DNA from 4 places in the Telluria sp. B2 genome. Region 3 is predicted to be linked to each of the others. Evidence: predicted binding sites of a transcription regulator. Region 3 holds the regulator's gene; each other region holds the start of a gene.
The links. Region 3 encodes LexA, which represses DNA repair genes until DNA is damaged. Its sites were predicted from a motif close to ACTGTATNNNNATACAGT; they were not measured.
Positions count from the first base shown of each region.

Region 1: the regulator LexA is predicted to act here: its motif matches at 1,024-1,041, upstream of ACSUZJ_RS02900 (putative DNA modification/repair radical SAM protein).
Region 2: the regulator LexA is predicted to act here: its motif matches at 753-770, upstream of ACSUZJ_RS04025 (DNA topoisomerase IV subunit B).
Region 4: the regulator LexA is predicted to act here: its motif matches at 1,007-1,024, upstream of recA (recombinase RecA).

Region 1 covers NZ_CP196525.1:647,896-650,095, reverse strand. The annotation lists gene ACSUZJ_RS02900 (putative DNA modification/repair radical SAM protein) at 1-1,010, opposite strand, end outside; gene ACSUZJ_RS02895 (SEL1-like repeat protein) at 1,386-2,200, opposite strand, start outside.
Region 2 covers NZ_CP196525.1:882,924-885,123, reverse strand. The annotation lists gene ACSUZJ_RS04030 (response regulator) at 1-668, opposite strand, end outside; gene ACSUZJ_RS04025 (DNA topoisomerase IV subunit B) at 949-2,200, shown strand, end outside.
Region 3 covers NZ_CP196525.1:1,735,881-1,738,080, reverse strand. The annotation lists gene priB (primosomal replication protein N) at 1-59, opposite strand, end outside; gene rpsF (30S ribosomal protein S6) at 103-489, opposite strand; gene lexA (transcriptional repressor LexA) at 721-1,356, shown strand; gene ACSUZJ_RS07750 (tetratricopeptide repeat protein) at 1,657-2,200, opposite strand, start outside.
Region 4 covers NZ_CP196525.1:722,665-724,864, reverse strand. The annotation lists gene recA (recombinase RecA) at 1-943, opposite strand, end outside; gene ACSUZJ_RS03265 (response regulator) at 1,299-2,021, shown strand; gene ACSUZJ_RS03260 (sensor histidine kinase) at 2,018-2,200, shown strand, end outside.

The DNA of each region.
Region 1 (2,200 bases), 1.1 Mb from region 3:
ATGCCGGGTATGCGCGCGATCATCTCGGCGTCTACCCGGTTCAGGTCCATCGGGAAGTGTTCGCGGTTGGCCAGCGCCCAGGCCAGCTTGGGGTCGACGTCGAGGGCGAGATTGCCGGCCTTCGGCATCAACTCCCCTGCCGTGAAGCCATAGCCGCGCAGGAGAAAGTCTGCCTGGTACAGGCGGTGCTCGCGCAGCAGCGGCGGCGGGGCCAGCGGCACGCTCTTCGGGCTTTGCGGGATCGGACTGAAGGCCGAGTAGTACACGCGCTTGAGTTTATAACTGCCGTACAGGGTTTCGGCGGTGTTCAGGATGGTGTGATCGTCGCTGGCATCGGCGCCGACGATCATCTGCGTGCTCTGGCCGGCCGGCGCGAAGCTCGGCGCCTTCGGTTCCTCGGCCTTTTCGTCGAGCTTGCGGCGGATCGAGCCCATCGCCAGCTTGATGGTGTGGACGTTCTTTTCCGGCGCCAGGCGCGTGACGCTGTCGTGGGTGGGTAGCTCGATGTTTACCGACAGGCGGTCGGCATAGCGGCCGGCCTGCGCGATCAGGGCCGGGTCGGCGTCGGGAATGGTCTTCAGGTGGATGTAGCCGCGGAAGTTGTGTTCTTCGCGCAGGCGGCGCGCCACTTCCACCAGCTGCTCCATCGTGTAGTCGCTCGAGCGGATGATGCCGGAGCTGAGGAACAGACCGTCGATGTAGTTGCGCAGGTAAAAGTCGTGCGTGAGCTTGACCACTTCCTCGACCGCAAAACGGGCGCGCGGCACGTTCGAGCTGCGCCGGTTGACGCAGTACTGGCAGTCGTAGATGCAAAAGTTGGTGAGCAGGATCTTCAGCAGCGACACGCAGCGCCCGTCCGGCGTGTAGCTGTGGCAGATGCCCATGCCGGTGGTGGCGCCGATGCCGCCGTCGCTGCCGTCGGAGGCGCGCTTGGGCGCGCCGCTGCTGGCGCAGGAGGCGTCGTATTTGGCGGCGTCCGCCAGGATTTCGAGCTTGTCGGTGAGTTCCATCGCGAAAGGTGGAGCTGTATGGGCATACAGTATATACCAGTCGCTTGCTGCACGGCGCGCGGGTGAGGTTGGGGGACAACAGGTTGTTGAAAAGGCGCGGGTTTGCCGTTCGATGCGTCGGCGAATGGCGTACGGTCGGTTTCAAAAAACGGTGTCACAACGCGGCGTTTCGCGTGGGCACGGGGTGCCCACCCTACAGGAAGCCATGCAGTGTTATCGCTATTGTGGCCAGAACGCCGACCGTAGGGTGGGCACATCCCGTGCCCACGCGTTACGTGTTCATGCATTAACCTGCGGCGGCGACGCATCGCCCGCAAACACCGCCGCGAGTCACAATCGCCCCACGCGTTCAACCACCCCCTGAGCTGTCGGGCACTACGCGTTTTCGGTATACACCTGCGCCTGCGCCAGCTGCACCGGCGCCATCCGCGCCGCGAGCCGCTTCAGGTAGGGTCCAGCAGCCGCGATCCCGCCCGCCGCCGCCCGGTGCAGCCAGCCATAGGCCTCGACCGGGTCGCGCTGCGTTCCCTGCCCGGTCGCATACATCACGCCGAGGTTGAACTGGGCCCGCGCATGGCCCTGGCGCGCCGCGCACAGGTACCAGAAGTGGGCCGCCTCGTAGTCGCGTTCGACGCCATGTGCGCTGTCGTAGCGCAGGCCGAGGGCGAACTGGGCCAGCGCGTGGCCCTGCTCGGCCGCCTTGCGGTACCAGTCGGTCGCCTCGCGCGGGTCGCCCATGTCCTCGCGGTCGATCAGGACGCCGACCATGTACTGGGCCGGCGCATATTCCTGGGCCGCCGCGCGCCGGTACCAGTCGAGCGCGAGCGCGGCATCCTGCGCCACGCCGTTGCCGCTCTCATGGCGCAGGCCGAGGTCGAACTGGGCGCGCAGGTGGCCCTGCTCGGCCGCCTTGCGGTACCAGGCCGCCGCCTGGGCCGGGTCGTGCTCGACGCCCTGCCCCGCGTCGTAGAGCTGGCCCAGGTGGTATTGCGCGGCCGGCAGGCCCTGCTCGCCGGCCTTGCGGTACCAGTGCGCGGCCAGGCCGGCGTCGCGCGCCACGCCCTGGCCGTGCTCGTAGCGCAGGCCGAGGTTGTCCTGGGCGCCCGCATGGCCCTGTTCGGCCGCGCGGCGGTACCATTCGAGCGCCCGCGCCTCGTCGCGCGCCACGCCATGGCCGCTGTCGTAGATCA
Region 2 (2,200 bases), 850 kb from region 3:
GTGCGCCCCGCGCCTTCCTGGGCCTTGATTGCGCTGCACAGCGCGTAGGGATCGATGCCGGGAGTCGAGGTATTGATCATCGCCACCCCGACCTGGGTTTCGTCGCACAGGCGTACCGCGGTCGCTGCGCTGTCGGTCCAGGCAATGGCCAGCCGGCGTTCGCCGACCAGGCGCGCCATGTGGTCGCGGAAGGCGCCTTCCTTGTCGACGATCAGGACCTTGTCCGGCCGCGGCGGCTGGCGCAGCGCCTCGCCATCGACGCCGAGCGTGTCGTCGGCCAGGCGCTGGCGGCGCCGGCGTTCCGGCAGGGGCGGTTCGCCACGTGCGCACAGCAATTCGAGCGCGCGGCGGCGCTCGGCGACCAGGTGGGCAAGCGTCGTATGGAAGGTGGCGGCATCGAAGGGACGGGCGAGCCGCGCCAGGCCATGGTCGGCGCCGCCCACCTGCAGCGCGAGCGGCATGCTGCGCATGCTGCCCAGGCGCAGCAGCGCGGCCGGATTCTCGCCGTCGACCAGGTAGAGGTCGGGTTCCTGCAGGCTGTCGTCATGCAGGCGGACGTAGCACGGCCCTGCCCGCGGCGCCGCAGCCAGCATGGCGGCAATGCGTTCAGATTCGCCTTGGTCGAAGCCGAGCAGGCGTACGGCAGTTGGAATCTTCTGTACAGACATGATGATCGACCCGGGACGCGCGACTTCCGGGCTCCCATTGTTGTGCGTTCAGCTACGTGGCGCATCCCAAACCTTGCATTGAATACTGTACGCATGTACAGTACCAGTCTGGCCGATGTCTCCCATTCGGCGGTTTCCAGGGCCGCCCCGACGTAGCAAGCATGGGTATCAATCTAGTCACGTTCGAGTGCGTTGACAAGAACAATCGGTCACGCCATTCCTGCTTTTTCCTTCCGACAAGATATAGAATGCGCAGGCATTCGAAAAAACACTGATCAGCATGGCCACCAAGAAAACCGCAACCGATTACAGCGAATCATCCATCCGGGTCCTGAAAGGACTCGAACCCGTGAAGCAGCGCCCGGGCATGTACACCCGCACGGAGAACCCGCTGCACATCATCCAGGAAGTGATCGACAATGCCTCCGACGAGGCGCTGGGCGGCCACTGCAAGAACATCGGCGTGACGATCAATACCGACGGCTCGATCACCGTCGAGGACGACGGCCGCGGCATCCCGGTCGGCCTGCACCCGGAAGAAGGCGTCTCCACCGTCGAGATCGTGTTCACCCGCCTGCACGCCGGCGGCAAGTTCGACAAGGGTTCGGGCGGCGCCTATGCCTTCTCGGGCGGCCTGCACGGGGTCGGCGTCTCGGTCACCAACGCGCTCTCGAAGCGCCTCGAAATCACCGTCTGGCGCAAGACCGAAGACGGCAACGGCGTGCACAACCTGGTGTTCGCCGACGGCGAAGTCATCGAGCCCCTCACCTCCGCGCCGTTCGAGCGCGGCGGCAAGAAGAACGGCACCCGCGTCACCGCCTGGCCGGACGGCAAATATTTTGACTCGCCGAACATCCCGATGACGGAACTGCAGCGCCTGCTGCGCTCAAAAGCCGTGCTGCTGCCGGGCGTGACCGTCACCCTCACCAACGCCAAGACCGGCGACGTCCAGACCTGGCGCTACGACGAAGGCCTGCGCGGCTATCTCACCGAAGCCCTGGCCTCGAGCTCGAATGGCGAAACCCTGATCCCGCTGTTCGAAGGCGCGCAGTACGCCGCCGCCGGCGACGAAGGTTTCGCCGAAGGCGAAGGCGCGGCCTGGGTAGTCGCCTGGACCGAGGAAGGCGCGATCGTGCGCGAGTCCTACGTCAACCTGATCCCGACCCCGAGCGGCGGCACCCACGAGTCCGGCCTGCGCGACGGCCTGTTCGGCGCCGTGAAAGGCTTCGTGGAACTGCATGGCCTGCTGCCGAAGGGCGTCAAGCTGCTGCCGGAAGACGTGTTCGCGCGCGTCTCGTTCGTGCTGTCCGCAAAAGTGCTGGACCCGCAGTTCCAGGGCCAGACCAAGGAGCGCCTGAACTCGCGCGACGCCGTGAAACTCGTCTCGACCTTCACCAAGCCGCCGCTGGAATTGTGGCTGAACCAGCACGTCGAATACGGCAAGAAGCTGGCCGACCTGGTGATCAAGCAGGCGCAGTCGCGCATGCGTTCGCTGCAGAAGGTCGAGAAGAAGAAGTCCTCGGGCGTGGCCG
Region 3 (2,200 bases):
GGGGTATAGCGCAGTACGTCGCGTTCAGCGATGGTGGCGACGACTTGTAGCTGGTTCACTTCTCAGCGGGCCTGAGCCCGTTCACGATCCTGGCGAAAAACCTTAGGCAGCGGCGGCCGGGGCAGCAGCCGGAGCTTCTGCGCGGTGGCTCTTGGCTGCGTCTTCGCGCTGTACCGACTTCATCATTGGCGACGGAGCGGTTTCAGCCTTCTTCATCTTCACGGTCAGGTGACGCAGCACGGCATCATTGAACTTGAATGCGGTTTCCAGCTCGACCAGGGTCTCGTTGTCGCACTCGATGTTCATGCAGATGTAGTGTGCCTTCGGCAGCTTCTGGATCTGGTAAGCCATCTGGCGACGGCCCCAGTCTTCCACGCGATGGATGTTACCGCCGCGGCTGGTCACCGTGGTCTTGTAACGCTCGATCATCGCCGGGACTTGCTCGCTTTGGTCCGGGTGGACGATAAAAACGATTTCATAATGACGCATGCAACACTCCTTGAGGACGTTTAAACAAATGCCCACCTCGGCGTCAAGACGAGTGTGGGAAGGGAAAGCCTGCAATTATAACCCGAAGCGGGCAGCAACACAATCGGCGGCCGGCGTACCCCTTTCGCGACAGCAGCCGTCCGGAAATTCCAGCGAAAACAACGATTTCCCTTGCATTTACAGAAGCACTGTACAAAAATACAGTCTGAATCGATAACCAGTGGTACACCCATGCTCAAGCTCACTGCAAGGCAAGAACAGATCCTGAACCTGATCAAGGAAGCGATCGACAACACCGGCTTCCCGCCGACCCGCGCCGAGATCGCGAAGGAATTGGGCTTCAAGTCGGCCAACGCGGCCGAGGAGCACCTGCAGGCGCTCGCGCGCAAAGGCGCGATCGAGATCGTCTCGGGCACCTCGCGCGGGATTCGCCTGATCGGCGCGGCATCGGAGCCGGCCGTCCCGGCCATTCCCCCTGCCCTGCTGATGTCGCTGCCCCTGGTCGGCCGTGTCGCGGCAGGTTCGCCCATCCTCGCGCAGGAACACGTGGAAGCAACCTACAACGTCGACCCGGCCATGTTCGGCGCCCGCCCCGACTTCCTGCTGAAGGTGCGCGGCTGGTCGATGCGCGACGCCGGCATCATGGACGGCGACTTCCTGGCGGTCAAGAAGGTCGACAGCGCCAAGAACGGCCAGATCGTCGTGGCCCGCCTGGGCGAAGACGTGACCGTCAAGCGCTACCGCAAGACCGGCGACGTGATCGAACTGCTGCCGGAAAATCCGGACTTCAAGGTGATCCGCGTCGAGCCGGACGACGAGTTCGCCCTCGAGGGGCTGGCTGTGGGTTTGATGCGCAGCTGGCACTGAGCCGCAGATGAAAGAAAAGGCCGCTTGATGCGGCCTTTTTTGATTTTGCAGGGTGGGGTCTCGACCCCACGCGGTACGACGCCTGCGAATCGCCAGCTCATTCCCTGGCCCCGGTTTTGTAGGGTGGACACCTGTGTCCACGCGGTACAAGGCGAGCAGGCCGGGCGCTCTGCCGGCAGATTGGCGGCCGGGGCTACGCGACGCTTTGCGGCAGCTCATCCGTCCTACAGCGTGGACACAGGTGTCCACCCTACGAAAAACAAAGGCCGCTGACGCGGCCTTTTTTACTCCAACACGGCCTTACTTCGTTCGCACCGACTCGTCCTTCGGCGCCTTGGTCACGATCGCATTGTGCTCGGCGATATACGCCTCGGTCGCGCCGCGCCAGACCGCCACGTCGGCCAGCACCATCTTGGCGCCGACCTTGGCTTCTTCCGACAGGTTTTCCTGGACCTGGGCCAGGTGCTTCTTCGCCTGCTGCATCTCCGCCAGGTTCATCAGCTTGGCGATGTCGGCCGGGATCCGGTTTTCGAGCGGGGAGGCGGCGTTCAGGTTCTGCACGAAGCCGTTATAGCAGTCCTGCCACTTGTTGATCGCGTTCGAGACCCGCTCGATCTCGTCAGTCTGCTTCGAGATCGCCGGCACGCGCGGCTTGGGGCAGCGGAACTTGCCGGACCGCAGGTCTTCGCCGTCGTACTTCGACACCCAGTAGTCGATGTCGGCGCGGCGCGCGACCCGCTGCTGCATGACGCCGAGCGAGGCTTCGGCGACCTTGTTGCCCTTGGCGGCCGCCTTCTGGAACCACATCGTGGCCTTGGCCTCGTCCACCGTGCCGGCTTCGCCG
Region 4 (2,200 bases), 1.0 Mb from region 3:
GACGGGCGTTGTCCTTGCCCTGGCCAATGCGTTCGCCGTTGTAGCTGTACCAGGAACCCGACTTCTCGACGATCTTGTTGTCGGCGCCCAGGTCCAGGATTTCGCCTTCGCGCGAGGTGCCTTCTCCGTACAGGATGTCGAAGTGGGCTTCCTTGAACGGCGGCGCAATCTTGTTCTTGACGACCTTGACCTTGGTTTCGTTACCGATCACCTCGTCGCCGGACTTGATCGAGCCGGTACGGCGGATGTCCATGCGCACCGAGGCGTAGAACTTCAGCGCGTTACCGCCGGTCGTGGTTTCCGGGCTGCCGAACATCACGCCGATCTTCATACGGATCTGGTTGATGAAGATGACCAGCGTGTTGGTACGGTTGATCGAGCCGGTGAGCTTGCGCAGCGCCTGCGACATCAGGCGGGCTTGCAGGCCCGGCAGCGAGTCTCCCATGTCGCCTTCGATCTCGGCGCGCGGGGTCAGTGCCGCCACCGAGTCGATGACCACGAGGTCGACCGAACCCGAACGCACCAGGGCGTCGGTGATTTCCAGTGCCTGCTCGCCGGTATCGGGCTGCGAGATCAGCAGCTCGTCGAGCTTGATGCCCAGCTTTTGCGCATAGGTGACGTCGAGTGCGTGCTCGGCGTCGATGAATGCGCAGGTGCCGCCGAGCTTTTGCATCTGGGCGATGGTCTGCAGGGTCAGCGTGGTCTTGCCCGACGATTCCGGACCGTAGATTTCCACGATACGGCCGCGCGGCAGGCCGCCGACGCCGAGCGCGATGTCCAGGCCCAGCGAGCCGGTGGACACGGTTTGCACTTCCTCGACCGGTGCGCTGGTGTCCATGCGCATGACGGAGCCCTTGCCGAACTGCTTTTCGATTTGCGCGAGGGCGGCAGCCAGCGCCTTGCCTTTTTCGGAGGCATTTACTGCGGATTTTTTGTCGTCCATAATTTTCTTTCAGTCTTGGAGGTAACCAAGGTGTGGGCGCCATCGCGCGTTTCAATACCTAGTACTGTATAAAAATCCAGTGGTTTTGGCAAGCGCAATCTAGGGAAGTACTGATTTATTCGTGACGGCGGCCTTGGCCTGGAGAAAAAACGTCCTGCTGCGTTGCAAATCCTCGCCATACCACGCGGTATGGCTGCGGTTTGCGCCTTGCCGGCCGCTTTTTTCCATGGCCAATCCCATCCGTCAGAATAAATCAGTGCTTCCCGGCCCCGCGGTTTGAGAAAGCTCGCATTGTTGCGCTAAATCAAACACAATGAAGGCAGCAGCGAGGTTTAATCGAAAAACAGGGTGAAACATGCGAATTCTACTAGCCGAAGATGATAGCGTACTCGCGGACGGGCTGACGCGCTCGCTGCGCCAGTCCGGCTATGCGATCGACTGCGTGCGCAACGGCGCCGACGCCGATACCGCCCTTTCCACCCAGGAGTTCGACCTCCTGATCTTGGACCTCGGTTTGCCCAAGATGTCCGGTCTCGAAGTGCTGCGCCGCCTGCGCGCGCGCTCTTCCCTGCTGCCGGTGCTGATCCTGACCGCAGCCGATTCCGTCGAGCAGCGCGTCGAAGGGCTGGACCTCGGCGCCGACGACTACATGGCCAAGCCCTTCGCGCTGTCCGAGCTCGAAGCGCGGGTGCGCGCGCTGACCCGGCGCGGCGCCGGCGGCGGCCCGGCCGTGATCCGCCACGGCCCGCTGTCCTACGACCAGGTCGGGCGCAGCGCCTATATCAACGAGCAGATGCTCGACCTGTCGGCGCGTGAACTGGGCCTGCTCGAGATCCTGCTGGCACGCACCGGACGCCTGGTGTCGAAGGAGCAACTGGTCGACCACCTGTGCGAATGGGGAGAAGAGGTGTCGAACAACGCCATCGAGGTCTACGTGCACAGGCTGCGCAAAAAGATCGAGGTCGGCGGCGTGCGCATCGCCACCGTGCGCGGGCTCGGCTACTGCCTCGAAAAATTCTCCGACGCTTCCCGTGCCGGCGCCGGCGCAAGCTCCGAACAGGCCTCCGAACACAAGTGAACGACCGCGACGCCGGCCTCGCGCCGCCCGACAGCGACCTGCCCGCTGCCGTGCCCGAGCCGCTGTACGTCCCGCCGAATCCCGAGCCCGAAGAAAGCATCCAGCATTCGCTGTTCGGCGAAATCCTCGACTGGATGCTGGCGCCGCTCCTGCTGCTGTGGCCGATGAGCATCGCCATC